2 regions of the Sanguibacter sp. 25GB23B1 genome follow, and region 1 is predicted to be linked to the other one. Evidence: predicted binding sites of a transcription regulator. Region 1 holds the regulator's gene; the other holds the start of a gene.
The links. Region 1 encodes LexA, which represses DNA repair genes until DNA is damaged. Its sites were predicted from a motif close to TCGAACANNTGTTCGA; they were not measured.
Positions count from the first base shown of each region.

Region 2: uvrA (excinuclease ABC subunit UvrA) is a predicted target of LexA. The motif match lies at 5,592-5,607, and genes of this name have one in related genera.

Region 1 is NZ_JBDYKL010000016.1:73,295-80,623, reverse strand. It holds gene nrdR (transcriptional regulator NrdR) at 8-511, opposite strand; gene ABKW26_RS10825 (LysM peptidoglycan-binding domain-containing protein) at 670-1,032, opposite strand; gene lexA (transcriptional repressor LexA) at 1,357-2,061, shown strand; gene ABKW26_RS10815 (L-lactate dehydrogenase) at 2,175-3,182, opposite strand; gene ABKW26_RS10810 (ATP-dependent DNA helicase) at 3,222-5,324, opposite strand; gene hflX (GTPase HflX) at 5,378-6,928, opposite strand; gene ABKW26_RS10800 (methyltransferase) at 7,053-7,329, shown strand, end outside.
Region 2 is NZ_JBDYKL010000004.1:150,909-158,237, forward strand. It holds gene uvrB (excinuclease ABC subunit UvrB) at 1-425, shown strand, start outside; gene ABKW26_RS04370 (VOC family protein) at 439-873, shown strand; gene ABKW26_RS04375 (PfkB family carbohydrate kinase) at 870-1,889, shown strand; gene ABKW26_RS04380 (YciI family protein) at 1,870-2,154, opposite strand; gene ABKW26_RS04385 (peptidase E) at 2,184-2,918, shown strand; gene ABKW26_RS04390 (MBL fold metallo-hydrolase) at 2,941-3,642, opposite strand; gene ABKW26_RS04395 (glycoside hydrolase family 15 protein) at 3,639-5,534, opposite strand; gene uvrA (excinuclease ABC subunit UvrA) at 5,637-7,329, shown strand, end outside.

The DNA.
Region 1 (7,329 bases):
TCGGACCTCAGTCGTCTCGGACGGCGTCGTCCGAGACAGGCTGCTCTCGGGCGACACGAGCCTGCTCGTGCTCCATGCGCAAGAGGTTGATCGCCGCCTCGAAGTCGTCGAGCGAGTCGAAGGCCTGATAGACGCTCGCGAACCTCAGGTAGGCGACCTCGTCGAGCTCGCGCAGCGGTCCGAGGATCGTCAGACCGATCTCGTACGCGTCGAGCTCTGCACTCCCGGTGGCACGCACCGACTCCTCGACGCGTTGCGCGAGCAGGGCGAGATCGTCCTCGCTCACCGGTCGCCCCTGGCATGCCTTGCGCACACCGCTCACGACCTTCTCGCGGCTGAACGGCTCGGTGACCCCGGAGCGCTTGACCACGGAGAGGCTTGCGGTCTCCAGGGTGGTGAAGCGGCGGTTGCACTGCGGGCACTGGCGACGTCGTCGGATGGACGCACCGTCGTCGGACGTCCGGGAGTCGACGACGCGCGAGTCCGAGTGGCGACAGAACGGGCAGTGCACGGTACCTCCATCTACGGCAGCGGCGACCGGTCGGGATGAGGTCGCGTGTCCACCGCAACCCTACGCGCTCCCGACGCCGCCCAGCGCTCGGCGCACCACGGCCTCCCGCTCGTCTCTGCCGCCCGAAGTTCCCGCGTGCAGTGCGACGGAACCTGCACTCAGCGCAGCGGGACGAAGATCTGCTCCCCGGCCTCGAGGTCCGCCGAGGAGCGACCGTTGACCTCGATGATGAGGCTGACCACGTCTCGAAGGTCCTCACCGGGGTGCGCTACCGTCGACGCGATCGCCCACAGCGTCTCTCCCTGAGAGACGGTGTGCGGCACCACGTGCGTCGCCGCCTCGGGCGAGCCCGCGACCGCACGGCCTCCGAGGAGGAGCGCCGCGAGCATGAGGACGACGCCGACGGTCCACAGCACCACGCGACCTCGCCGAGTGATCGAGAGATCGCTGAGGCCGAGCCAGCCCTCGACGTCCGACCGGACGTGCGCGGGTCCCGACGAGATCGCCATCACGTGTGCCATGAGTACTCCTTCAGCGCCGCGCCGAGCCGGGCGACCCATCATCGTTCGAACACCTGTTCGTCGTACAACTGTACGAAAGATCTCCAGAAACGCAAGGGTCTGTCGCGACACGCTCGAACAGGTGTTTGATCCGATGCCCGAATCGCCCTAGTGTTGGGCACGACCCTCCGGGAGGTACTCGACCACGAGCCACTGACACCCGGGGCGCTCACCAGCACGGCAGCAGCAGACGGCTCGACAACGAGCCTCTCGACCGATCGACGACGGAGGCACATCGTGGCAGCAGGGGATACCACCCGGACGAACGACCGCACCCGCGGCACGGTGGTCCTCGTCGGCGACCCGGAGGTGTCTGCCGACGGGCTCACAGCGCGTCAGCGTCACGTGCTCGAGACCATCCGGAGCTCGATCGAGTCACGCGGGTATGCGCCGAGCATGCGCGAGATCGGGCTGTCGGTCGGCCTGACGAGCCCGTCGAGCGTCAAGCACCAGCTCACCGCGCTCGAGCGCAAGGGATTCCTCCGGCGCGACCCGAACCGCCCGCGCGCCATGGAGCTCGTCCACCAGGACGACTCCCGGGACGTCGAGCCTCTCGACGAGACCCACACGCTCAGGGACGCCCACGGCGAGAGCGCCGACAGCGACGCGCACCCGGCGCCGTCGTACGTGCCGGTGGTGGGTCGGATCGCCGCGGGAGGCCCCGTCCTGGCCGAGCAGGTCGTCGAGGACGTCTTCCCCCTCCCCCGACAGCTCGTCGGCGACGGCGACCTGTTCCTCCTGCGGGTCACCGGCGAGTCCATGATCGACGCCGCTATCTGCGACGGCGACTGGGTCGTCGTGCGTCGTCAGCCGGTCGCAGAGAACGGCGAGATCGTCGCGGCCATGATCGACGGCGAAGCGACCGTCAAGACATTCCGGCGCATGGACGGCCACGTATGGCTCATGCCCCACAACGCAGCGTTCTCGCCGATCCCCGGCGACGAGGCCACAGTGCTCGGGCGCGTGGTGAGCGTCCTGCGCAGCCTGTAGGTCAGCACCCAGCACGAGATCGGGCCCCTGGTACCCCCACGTGTGGGGGTACCAGGGGCCCGATCTGTCGGTGTGCAGTCTCGGTGCCCGGCAGTGACCAGCGGCAGATCCGCTCAGTAGCCGAACTTGCGCGCCACGGCCTTGAGCGCCGTCGAGGAGCGCTGCAGCCCCTTGATCTCCACCGGAGACAGCGGGACCGCAAGACGGTCCGTACAGCCACGTCGCCCGACGAGGGTGGGCACCGACAGGCAGATGTCGCTGATGCCGTAGTAGTCGTCGAGCAACGTGGAGACGGGCAGGACGCGATGCTCGTCGTTGAGGACCGCCTCGATGATGCGGGTCCCTGCGAGAGCGACCGCGTAGTTCGTCGCCCCCTTGCCCTCGATGATCCGGTAGGCCGAGTTCACGACCTCGTGCGCGATCTCGTCGCGGTCGCTCAGTGTCAGCGGCCCCCGACCTTCGATGCCGCTCCAGTCGAGCAGGGGCACCCCGCCGATCGTGGCCGAGCTCCACAGGGGGATCTCGCTGTCCCCGTGCTCACCGGCCATGTACGCGTGGACGTTCTGCACCGCGACGCCCGCATGCTCCGCGATGAGGTAGCGCAGCCGGGACGAGTCGAGGACTGTCCCGGACCCGAACAGCTGCGTCGGCGGGAGGCCGGAGATCTTCAGCGCGGCGTAGGTCACGATGTCCACGGGATTGGTCACCATGACGTAGATCGCGTCCGGTGCGACCTCGAGGAGGTCCGGGAGGATCTTCGACACGAGGCCGATCGTCGCCTCGGCGAGGTCGATCCGCGTCTGTCCGGGCTTCTGCTTCGCGCCTGCCGTGACCATGATGACGTCGGCGTCCGCGCACACGGCGACGTCGTCGGACCCGACGACCTCCGCCATCGGCATGAACTGGATCCCGTGGGCCAGGTCGAGCGCCTCGGCCTCGACCTTGGCCTTGTTGATGTCGAAGAGTGCGACGGTGCGTGCGGAACCGCGCATGAGCGCGGCGTAGGCCATCGTCGAGCCGACCGCGCCGGCTCCGACGACCGCCACCTTCGTCGTCTTGCGAGACCGGGGTGGTGCCACGGCGGTGCGGTCGAGGGTGCCGGTCTGATCAGCGTCGCTCATGCTTCCTCCAGCTGGTGATGAGTTCGGTCGTCACATGTCTCAGCCTAGGTCGGCGAGGCGCCGGAGTGCAGAGAGAGCGACAGTCGTGTCCGTCGTCCGCCAGAAGTCCGGCAGCGACTGCACGAGGAACGAACCATACCGGGCCGTGGCCAGCCGCGGGTCGAGCACCGCGACGACACCCTTGTCGGACATCGTCCGGATGAGACGTCCCGCACCCTGCGCCAGGAGAAGGGCGGCGTGCGTGGCCGAGACCTGCATGAACCCGTTGCCACCATGCGTCTCGATGAAGCGCGCGCGGGCCGCCTTGACGGGGTCGTCCGGCCGCGGGAACGGGATCCTGTCGATCATGACGAGACTGCACGCCGCGCCCGGGACGTCGACGCCCTGCCAGAGGGACAGCGTGCCGAAGAGGCAGGTCGCGTCATCCTCGGCGAACGCGCGCACGAGCGCCGGAAGCTGGTCGTCCCCCTGGCACAGGACGGGGAACGGGAGCCGCGGCCGCAGGAGCTCTGCGGCGCGCTCTGCGGCACGGCGGGACGAGAAGAGCCCGAGTGTCCGGCCGCCGGCCGCTTCCATGAGCGCGGCCATCTCGTCTGCTTGGGCGTCCGTGGTCGCCTGGCTCCCAGGTGTCGGCAGGTTCTTCGCGATGTAGAGGATGCCCTGCTTCGGGTAGTCGAACGGGCTCCCGACGTCGAGTCCCGTCCAGCGTGATGCCGACGGGACCGCAGCAGCAGTGGAGCTGGCGGCCGCTCCCGCCTCCCCCGGCTCCGTCGCGCTCTTCTCGAGCCCGACGGCCCGGGCGATCGGCTCGAAGGACTCACCGAGCGCGAGGGTTGCGGACGTGAGGATGCCGACCTTCTCGTCCCAGAGGTTGGTCCGCAGGAGCCCGGCGACCCCGAGCGGTGCGGCGTGCAGCTTGGACATTCCAGCACCGAAGCCGCCGTCGCCGCCCCGCGAGCACCACAAGACGTCGAAGCTGTTGGCGTCGCCCGCCATCCGCTCGGCGATCTCGAACACCATGAGCATGCTCGACGACGCCATCTTCAGTCCGCTGCTCGCGACGCTCCCGTCGGCGCCGGACCCGTTCGTCGTGTCGGGCTTGAGAGCCGTGACGAGGGCGCGCGCTGCATCGCGGACACCTGCGACCGCGAGCCGAGCCCCCTCGGGCAGACCGTCCGGGAAACGCTCCGCGGGAAGCCCGGCGAGCACCGACCCGAAGTCCGCCGCCGCCGCATCGAGATCGGTCGTCATGATCCCGCCGTGCCGCCGGGCCTGACGGGCGGCATGCTCGATCGACGCCACGGACATCTCTGCCGTGGCCGCCGACGTGACCCGGTCCGGGAGCTCGTGCGCCTCGTCGGCGACGATGACGGAGTGCTCGGGGAGCACGTTCGGCGACCCGGTGGCGGCGATCCCGAGCATCGCGTGGTTGGTCACCACGACGTCGGCCTCGCGGGCCGTGCCGCGCGCCCGCTCCGGATAGCACTCCTCGATGAGCGGGCACTTCTGCCCGAGGCACTCGAGCGCGGTGACCGAGACCTGGCGCCACACGCGGTCGGGCACACCAGGGACGAGGTCGTCGCGATCGCCCGACTCGGTGTCAGCGGCCCACTCGCGCACCCGGACGATCTGCTGACCCAGCCCGGACGGCGCGTCGGACACCTCGTCCGAGGACCCGCTCAGCGGCTCCGTCGGACCTTCGGTCCGTGGGAGGTCGAAGAGGGTGCCGGCGTCGTCGGGCGGATAGCCACCGGCGATCTTGTGCAGGCAGGCGTAGTTGTGCCAGCCCTTGAGCAGCGCGAGCCTCGGTGCCCGCGGCAGGTGCGGGGCGAGCGTGTCGGCGACGAGCGGCAGGTCCCGCGTCATGATCTGGCGCTGGAGTGCAAGGGTCGCGGTGGAGACGATGACACGTTCCCCGCTGTGCACGGCGTGGTGCACGGCCGGGACGAGGTACCCGAGGGACTTCCCGGTCCCGGTCCCCGCCTGGACGAGGAGGTGCTCACCGGAGTCCATCGCCCGGGCGACAGCCGCTGCCATCTCGTGCTGACCGTCTCGTCGAGTACCACCGAGCCGCCCGACAGCGAGGTCGAGCAGGTGGTCCACCGCGGCGCCGGCGTCCTGAGATGTCTTGGCGTCGCTCACCCGAGGAGTCTACGGTCCGTCGTGCGTGCGCCAGCCCGAGCCCACAGGTGCGTTCAGCCGTGGACCGCCGCGGCCGTCAGCTCGGCCGCGAGCTCGTCGTCCACGCGTCCTTGGACGAGCGTCCCCTCGCCCGTGTGCTCGAGGTGGTCGATCTCGCCCTCGAGGTGGACACGGTTGACCAGGTCCCCCCGGTCGTAGGGGACGACGAGGTCGACCTGCACGCCCGGGTGCGGCAACGACGCGGCGATGAAGTCGAGCAGCTCGGGGATGCCCTCCCCGGTGCGTGCGGAGACGACGAGGGTGTTGCGCTCCCGGCTGCGCAGCCGGGTGATGGTCTCGGCGTCGGCGAGGTCGGCCTTGTTGAGGACGATGACCTCGGGGACGTCCGCCATGCCCGGGATGTCTGCCAGCACGTGGCGGACAGCCTCGATCTGCCCCTCGGGGTCGGGGTGCGACGCGTCGACGATGTGCAGGAGGAGATCGGCGTCCCCGACCTCCTCGAGCGTCGAGCGGAAGGCCTCGACGAGCTGGTGCGGCAGGGATCGCACGAATCCGACCGTGTCGGCGAGCGTGTAGACCCGCCCGTCGGGCGTCTTCGTGCGGCGGACCGTGGGGTCCAGGGTGGCGAAGAGCGCGTTCTCGACGAGCACCCCGGCGCCGGTCAGCGCGTTGAGCAGGCTCGACTTGCCGGCGTTCGTGTAGCCGGCGATCGCCACGGACGGGATCGCGTTGCGACGGCGCGCGGCACGCTTGGTCTCGCGGGATGGTGCCATGGCCGCGATCTCGCGGCGGAGCTTGGCCATGCGGTCGCGGATACGACGACGGTCCAGCTCGATCTTCGTCTCACCGGGACCGCGCGATCCCATGCCGGCACCTGCGCCACCGACCTGACCACCGGCCTGTCGCGACATCGAGTCTCCCCAGCCGCGCAGGCGCGGGAGGAGGTACTCGAGCTGTGCGAGCTCGACCTGGGCCTTGCCCTCTCGGGACTTCGCGTGCTGGGCGAAGATGTCGAGGATGAGCGCGGTCCGGTCGACGACCTTGACCTTGATGATGTCCTCGAGCGCACGGCGCTGGGAGGGCGCGAGGTCGCCGTCGACGATCACGGTGTCGGCGCCGTTGGCGGCGACGAGGGCGGCCAGGTCCGCTGCCTTGCCCGAGCCCAGGTACGTCCCCGGGTCAGGGTTCTGACGGCGCTGGAGAAGTCCGTCGAGGACCTGGGACCCAGCCGTCTCCGCGAGCGCAGCGAGCTCACGGAGCGACACCTCGGCGTCGACGGCGTCCCGCGACCACAGGCCGACGAGGACGACGCGCTCGAGCCTCAGCTGGCGGTACTCGACCTCGGTGACGTCCTCGAGCTCGGTGGAGAGCCCTGCGACCCGGCGTAGTGCTGCTCGCTCGGCGAGGTCGATCTGGTCGCCGTCGTGGACGGAGTGGTCCGTGCCGCCGTCGGCGCGTGCGGTGCCGGCTCGTGCCAGGACCCGGGCGACCACGTCGCTGGCGAGGTCCCGTGCCGCCACTGCTGCCACGCCCGGGTCGATCGCCTGCGCCTGCTCCGTCGCGGCGTCGGGGGTCTCGGGGTGCGGTTCGTGGCTGTTCGGCATGCAGTCCTCATCTGTCGGTGCTGTGCGGTTCCTGTCATCAAGAGTCCCATGCGAGCGCCCACGTCGCGAAGCGATTTTGCGCAGGGCGAAGCGGATCGCACCGCCTCACCTACGATTGCCGACTGTGAGCGACGACGAGCAGGACCACTACTTCACCGCGACGCCCGCGTCGGCGGACGAGCGACGACGGATCCGCGTGCGCCTCGACGGGCAGGACCGTGAGGTGGAGACCGCCGGCGGGATCTTCTCCCCCGGTCGGCTCGACCTCGGAACGGAGGTGCTGCTCCGCTCCGTCCCAGCGCCACCCGACGGTGCGCTCCTCGACCTCGGGTGCGGGTGGGGACCCATCGCGCTGACCCAGGCGCTGCAGAACCCGCGGGCGACCGTGTGGGCTGTCGACG
Region 2 (7,329 bases), on a different contig from region 1:
TGTACGCCGACAAGATCACGGCGGCGATGGCACTGGCCCTCGAGGAGACCGACCGGCGGCGCGAGAAGCAGGTCGCGTACAACCTCGAGCACGGGATCGACCCGACGCCGCTGCGCAAGAAGATCAGCGACGTCACGGACATGCTCGCCCGCGAGGACATCGACACCCAGGAGCTTCTCAAGGGCGGGTACCGCAACGCGGGCAAGGCGAAGGCACCCGTCCCGGGTGGCCCGAAGGCCGGTGCGTCCGGGCCGAACAAGCTTGCGGGCCTCGCCGGAGACGAGCTCCTCACACTCATCCAGGAGCTGAGCGACCAGATGCACGGTGCTGCCGCAGAGCTCCAGTTCGAGCTCGCGGCCCGGCTCCGTGACGAGATCTCCGGACTGAAGAAGGAGCTCCGACAGATGCAGGCGGCGACAGCATGACGAGGAACGGACGATGAGCATCCAGGTGCAGGTCACCTTCGACGCGAACGCCCCCGAGAGGCTCGGGCGGTTCTGGTGTGCCGCGCTCGACTACGTCCCACAGGCGCCACCGGACGACTACCCGACGTGGAGCGCCTACGAGGAGGCGCACGGCACGCCGCTGTCGGAGCAGGTGGAGTGGTTCGCGGCCGTCGACCCGGCCGGGCGAGGGCCACGCCTGTACTTCCAGAAGGTCCCCGAGGGGAAGACTGCGAAGAACCGCGTGCACCTCGACATCAACGCGGGCAAGCTCGGCCCCAAGGACAAGATCGTCGAGACGTGCCGCACACGAGCACGGTCCCTCACCGAGCTGGGAGCCACCGTCTTCGACGAGCTCGGGGACGAGACGACCGAGGAGTTCTGCATCGTCATGAACGATCCCGAGGGGAACGAGTTCTGCGTCCAATGAGGGGCTCTGCGGAGGACGTCCCGGCACGTGGGCCCAGAACCGTCCCGGTCGGCATTTTCGGCGGACTGACCACCCTCGACGTGGTGCACCGGTCGGAGCGCGCCCCGCGCCGCAACGAGAAGGCGACCGCCTCACGCCAGGACGTCTCGGCCGGCGGACCTGCCGCGAACGCCGCAGTCGTCTTCGCCGCGCTGGGTGGCCATGCACGCCTCGTGACGGCCCTCGGCACCGGCGCTGTCGCACGGATCGCCCGCGACGACCTCGAGAGTCACGGTGTGGAGGTCGTCGACGTCACACCGGGGTCGGCGGTCGAGCTCGGTGTCTCGGCCATCCGGGTCGACCCGACGACGGGGGACCGGTCGGTCCTCTCGATGGACGGAGCGGGTCGCAGCGTCCCGGCGGGCCCCGAGCTGGACGCTGAGACGAGCGACCTCGTCGCGGACGCGGACCTCGTGCTCCTCGACGGCCACCACCCCGCACTGGCGGAAGCGCTCGCGCACGCAGCACAGCGCATCGGAGCGCCGATCGTCGTCGACGCCGGACGGTGGCGACCCGTCATGGCGCAGCTCCTTCCCGCAGCGCGCACGATCATCGCGTCGGACGACTTCCGCTGGCACGACGGCACCGAGCCGGACCGCCCCGGCGTCAGGGCCCCCTGGTCCGCACTGGCCCACGTGCAGCAGGTGGTGACCCACGGTGCCGCTCCGTTCGAGTGGTGGACCGGCGGGGAGTCAGGCCACGTCCCTGTGCCCACCGTGCAGGTCGTCGACACCCTCGGCGCAGGCGACGCGTTCCACGGGGCGTTCGCGTACTACGCGGCTCGCTCCTGGGCGTCGAGCCGCACGACCGGCCCGACCGGGTCAGACGCCCTGGCACACGACGCGCTGCTGCCGGAGCACCTCGCCGCCGCGGCCGACGTCGCAGCGTTCCGCTGCTCCGTCGTCGGGCCCCGGGACTGGCTCCGGTCGCTCCCGGTCGGCAGCCGACAGAGCGTCGTCAGCCGACAGCGCCGATGACGACGGTCCACTCCGCCACAGCCCGCGCGGCGACGAGCCCTTCGGTCGCGAACGGGTCCGAGTCGAGGATTGCGCCGGCAGCCTCCGCCGACGGGGCGTCGAGGACGAGCAGAGCGCCCTGCATGCCGTCGTCGGACACCGGACCGGACGCGCGCAGGACGCCCGCAGCGTGCAGTCCGGTGAGGAATGCGCGGTGCGCCGGGCGATGCACGTCGCGGACGTCGGCGCGGTCGTCGTACACGTAGGTCACGGCAAAAGTCGTCATGGCGCCATTGAAGCACTACGGTCGACCGCATGTCTGAACCGACCATCCTCGCGACCTCGGGCGGCTACGCCGCGGGCGTGCGCTCACGGATCTCCTTCGCGCCCCTCGTCCACCACGCGGCCGACCTCGCGGGCACCGACGGCACGCCGAGGGTCTGCCACGTCGGCACCGCGGGCGGTGACCAGTCGTGGTTCCGGGCCGAGATCGACGAGGCCGCACGGGAGGCAGGGTTCAGCGCCACACACCTCAACCTCTTCTCGATGCCCAACGTCGCGGACATCGAGGCGCACCTGCTGGCGCAGGACGTCGTCTGGGTCGGTGGGGGATCCGTCGCCAACCTGCTCGCCGTGTGGCGGGTCCACGGCCTCGACAGCATCATGCGGACCGTCTGGGAGTCGGGGGTCGTCCTCGCAGGTGTCAGCGCCGGGTCCATCTGCTGGCACGCAGGAGGGACCACCGACTCGTTCGGACCGGAGCTCCGGGCGGTGCACGACGGTCTCGCCCTCCTGCCGTACGCGAACGGCGTGCACTACGACTCGGAGCCGGGCCGCCGCCCGCTCATGCACGCCCTCGTCGGTGACGGGTCCCTCCCGGCCGCGTACTGCACGGACGACGGCGTGGGTCTTGTCTACCGCGGCACGACGATGGTCGAGGCGGTGACCGAGCAGCGCGGCAAGGGGGCGTACCTCGTCACGCGTGCACCGGACGGGACGAGCGCGGTCGAGCAGAGGATCGAGCCGAGCGTCCTTCCCGGCGCGCGCTAGCGGGCTAGGCCGCAAGCGAAGGTCACCATCCTCGCTCTCGCCACTCCTCGAGGTGCGGACGCTCGGCGCCGAGGGTCGTGTCCGCACCGTGGCCGGGGTACACCCACGTGTCGTCGCGGTAGCGGTCGAAGAGTCGCACGGAGACGTCGGTGACGAGCTGGACGAACCGGTCGCGGTCACCGCGGGTGTTCCCGACCCCGCCGGGGAAGAGCGAGTCTCCGGTGAAGACGTGCGCCCTGCCCGGGACCGCGCCGTCGGCGCGTGCGTCGGCCGGTTCCGTGTGGACGAGGGCGACCGAGCCCGGGGTATGGCCGCGGAGCGCGACGACGTCGAGGGTGACGTGGCCGACGGCGATCGTGTCCCCGTCGCGCAGCGGTCGCCGCGTCGGGACGGGGATCTGTGGGACGTCGTCCACCCCGGCGGCGGTGAGTGCCCCGGTCACCCCGACCATGTCCTCGAGGGCACCGTGGTGGTCCGCGTGGCTGTGGGTCGTCACGACGATGTCGAGCCGTGCGGAGCCAGACCCCTCTCGGACGAGCTCGACGAGCCGGTCGGAGTCGGCGGCTGCGTCGACGAGCAGCTGGTGACCGGTGTCGCGGCACGTGAGGAGGTAGGCGTTGTTGCCCATGGGCCCGACGCACACCTTGCGGATCTCGACACGGTCGAGGGTGCGCACCTCGCTCGGTCCTCCGGGGACGACGTCTCCGGTGTAGGTCGCGCTCATCGCCCGTCCTGGGCCGCAGCACGGGCCAGGACCGCGCGGTCGATGCTGTGGACCGCGCGGACGAGCCCCAGGTGCGAGAACGCCTGCGGGAAGTTGCCGGCCATGCGCTCGAAGCGGGGGTCGTACTGCTCCGCCATGAGGCCCACGTCGTTGGCGGAGGCGACCGTCGTGTCCATGAGGGCGGTCGCCTCCTCGATCTCGCCCATCCGTGCGAGCGCGTCGACCATCCAGAAGGTGCAGACGAGGAAGGGGGCCTCGTGACCGGAGAGTCCGTCGTCCGACTCCTCCGTCGAGTACCGGTGGATGAACCCACCTTCTCCGCCGAGGGTGCGCTGGATGGTGCGGACGGTGCTGACGAAGCGCTCGTCCTGCGGGTCGATGAAGCCGACCTGCGCCATCTGCAGCAAGGAGGCGTCGGTGTGCTCGGCGCCGTAGTACTGCACGAACGAGCCGAGCTCCGAGCTCCACCCTTTCGCGAGCACCTCGTCGCGGATGGTGTCCCTGACAGTGCGCCAGTGGTCGACCGGGCCGGTGCGTCCGTGCACCTCGATCGCGCGGACGGCCCGGTCGAGCGCTGCCCAGCTCATGACGCGCGAGTGGACGAAGTCCCGTTGGGGGCCCCGTACCTCCCAGATCCCGCGGTCGGGCTGGTCCCAGTGCGTGACGAGCTCCTCGACGAGCGCTCGCTGGAGCGCCCAGCTGTCGTCGTCCTGTGGAAGCCCGGCTTCCCGGGCCATGTCGAGCGCACACATGACCTCGCCGAGCACGTCGTTCTGCATCTGGTCGACCGCGCCGTTGCCGACCCGCACCGGTCGGGAGCCCGCGTAGCCGGGAAGGTGGTCGAGCTCTCGCTCGGGAAGGTCGCGGCTGCCGTCCACGCTGTACATGATCTGCAGGTCCTCCGGGCTGCCGGCGACCGCCCGCAGGAGCCAGGCCCGCCACGCGGCGCTCTCCTCCGCGTAGCCCGACTCGACGAGCGCCTCGAGCGCCATCGCTGCGTCACGCAGCCAGCAGAAGCGGTAGTCCCAGTTGCGCTCGCCGCCGAAGTCCTCGGGGAGGGACGTCGTCGCGGCTGCGACGATCCCGCCGGTCGTCGAGCTGGTGAGCAGGCGCAGGACGAGGAGGGAGCGCACGAGCGCGTCGCGGTAGCGGCCGCTGTAGGCACAGCGACCAGACCACTCCTCCCAGAGGGCGAGGGTGTCCGCGATCCGTTCCGACACCGAGAGCCGTGACGGCGCCGGGCACCAGGACGGGCTCCAGGTGCAGGAGAGAGTGATGACCTCGCCAGCGGCCGCGGTGATCATGTCACGGTGGCGGTGGTCGCTCGCGACCGGGAGGCGGTCGCCGCGCAGGAGGAGCGAGTCGGGTCCGGCGGTGGCGCGGATCGAGGTGGTCTCCCCGTCCGTCCCGTCCGGTCCGTCGACACGGTGCACCCAGGGCACGATCGCGCCGTACCCGAAGCGGACGATCCACTCGTGCTCGACCGTCACGGTGCCGGAGAGCACCTCGACGCGGCGGACGAGGTCAGCCCGCCCGTCCCCGACCGGCATCGCGTCGGTGATCCGTGCGACACCCGTGGGGCTCGTGTAGGTCGTCTCGAGGACGAACGAGTCACCGAGGTACCGGCGCTCGACCGTCTCGGCGTCGGGAACGGTGAGCAGCCATCGGCCGTTCTCCGGCGTGCCGAGCAGGGCCGCGAAGCAGGCAGGGGAGTCGAAGTGGGGGAGGCAGAGCCAGTCGACCGATCCACGGCGGCTGACGAGGGCGCACGACTGGCCGTCGCCGAGCACGGCGTACTCGGCGATCGGTGTCGGTCCGTCTGTGGGCTGGGTGGTCGAGGTGACGGGGAGCGGAGCGGTGGTCGTCCGCGCGGGGGCGTCGGGCATGGCCATGTTCATCTGACGATTGTGCTGTCTGCGCGCCCGGGTGGCACGGCGGGAGAGTCGCGTTCGAACAGGTGTGCGCATCCGGCCGGTTCCCCGTACGATGGTCAGGTGAGTGACCGCCTCGTCGTCCAAGGTGCCCGTGAGCACAACCTCCGCAACGTCGACCTCGATCTTCCGAGGGACAAGCTGATCGTCTTCACCGGTCTCTCCGGTTCCGGCAAGTCCTCGTTGGCCTTCGACACCATCTTCGCCGAGGGCCAGCGGCGCTACGTCGAGTCCCTGTCCGCGTACGCGCGGCAGTTCCTCGGCCAGATGGACAAACCGGACGTCGACTTCATCGAGGGTCTGTCGCCCGCGGTGTCGATCGATCAGAAGTCGACCAACCGCAACCCGCGGTCGACGGTCGGCACGATCACCGAGGTGTACGACTACCTCCGCCTGCTCTTCGCTCGCGCCGGAACACAGCACTGCCCGCAGTGCGGCGAGCGCGTGACGGCCCAGACACCGCAGCAGATCGTCGACCGGCTGCTCGAGCTCCCCGAGGGGACCCGCTACCAGGTGCTCGCACCGGTGGTGCGCGGTCGCAAGGGCGAGTACACCGACCTCTTCAAGGAGCTCCAGGCCAAGGGCTTCGCCCGCGCCCGGGTCGACGGCGAGGTCGTGCAGCTCACCGAGCCTCCGACGCTCGAGAAGAAGCTCAAGCACACGATCGAGGTCGTCATCGACCGCCTCGTCGCGCGCGACGGGGTGCAGCGCCGGCTCACCGACTCGGTCGAGACAGCCCTCGGGCTGGCCAGCGGCCTCGTCGTCGTCGAGATGGTCGACGCGGAGGCGGACGACCCGGACCGGGAGCGCAAGTTCTCCGAGCACCGTGCCTGCCCGAACGACCACGTGCTCAGCCTCGACGAGATCGAGCCCCGCACGTTCTCGTTCAACGCCCCCTACGGCGCCTGCCCCGAGTGCACCGGGATCGGCGTGCGCCTCGAGGTCGACCCCGAGCTCATCGTCCCGGACGAGGACAAGACCCTGGCCGAGGGTGCTATCGCTCCGTGGAACCAGGGATCGTCCGAGTACTTCGCTCGCGTGCTCGGTGCGCTCGCGAAGGATCTCGGCTTCTCGATGGACACGCCGTGGCGTGCTTTGCCCGAGCGCGCCCGCAACGCCGTGCTGCACGGCCAGGACCACGAGGTCCAGGTCAAGTACAAGAACCGCTGGGGTCGCGAGCGTCAGTACTCCACCGGCTTCGAGGGTGCGATCACGTTCCTGCACCGCCGGCACGCCGAGACGGAGTCGGACTGGTCGAAGGAGAAGTACGAGGCGTACATGCGCGAGGTCCCGTGCCCCGTCTGCGACGGCACGCGCCTCAAGCCCGAGGTCCTCGCCGTCCGCGTCGGTGGACGGTCGATCGCCGACGTGTGTGCCCTGCCGCTGCGCGAGTGCCGTGACTTCCTCGACCAGCTCGAGCTCGGCGTGCGGGAGCGAGCGATCGCGACCCAGGTGCTCAAGGAGATCCAGGACCGTCTCGGGTTTCTCCTCGACGTGGGTCTCGACTACCTGTCTCTCATGCGCCCTGCCGGTACCCTCTCGGGTGGTGAGGCCCAGCGCATCCGCCTCGCGACGCAGATCGGTTCCGGTCTCGTGGGCGTGCTCTACGTCCTCGACGAGCCGAGCATCGGTCTGCACCAGCGGGACAACCGTCGGCTCATCGACACGCTGACCCGTCTGCGCGACCTCGGGAACACGCTCATCGTCGTCGAGCACGACGAGGACACGATCCGCGCCGCGGACTGGGTGGTCGACA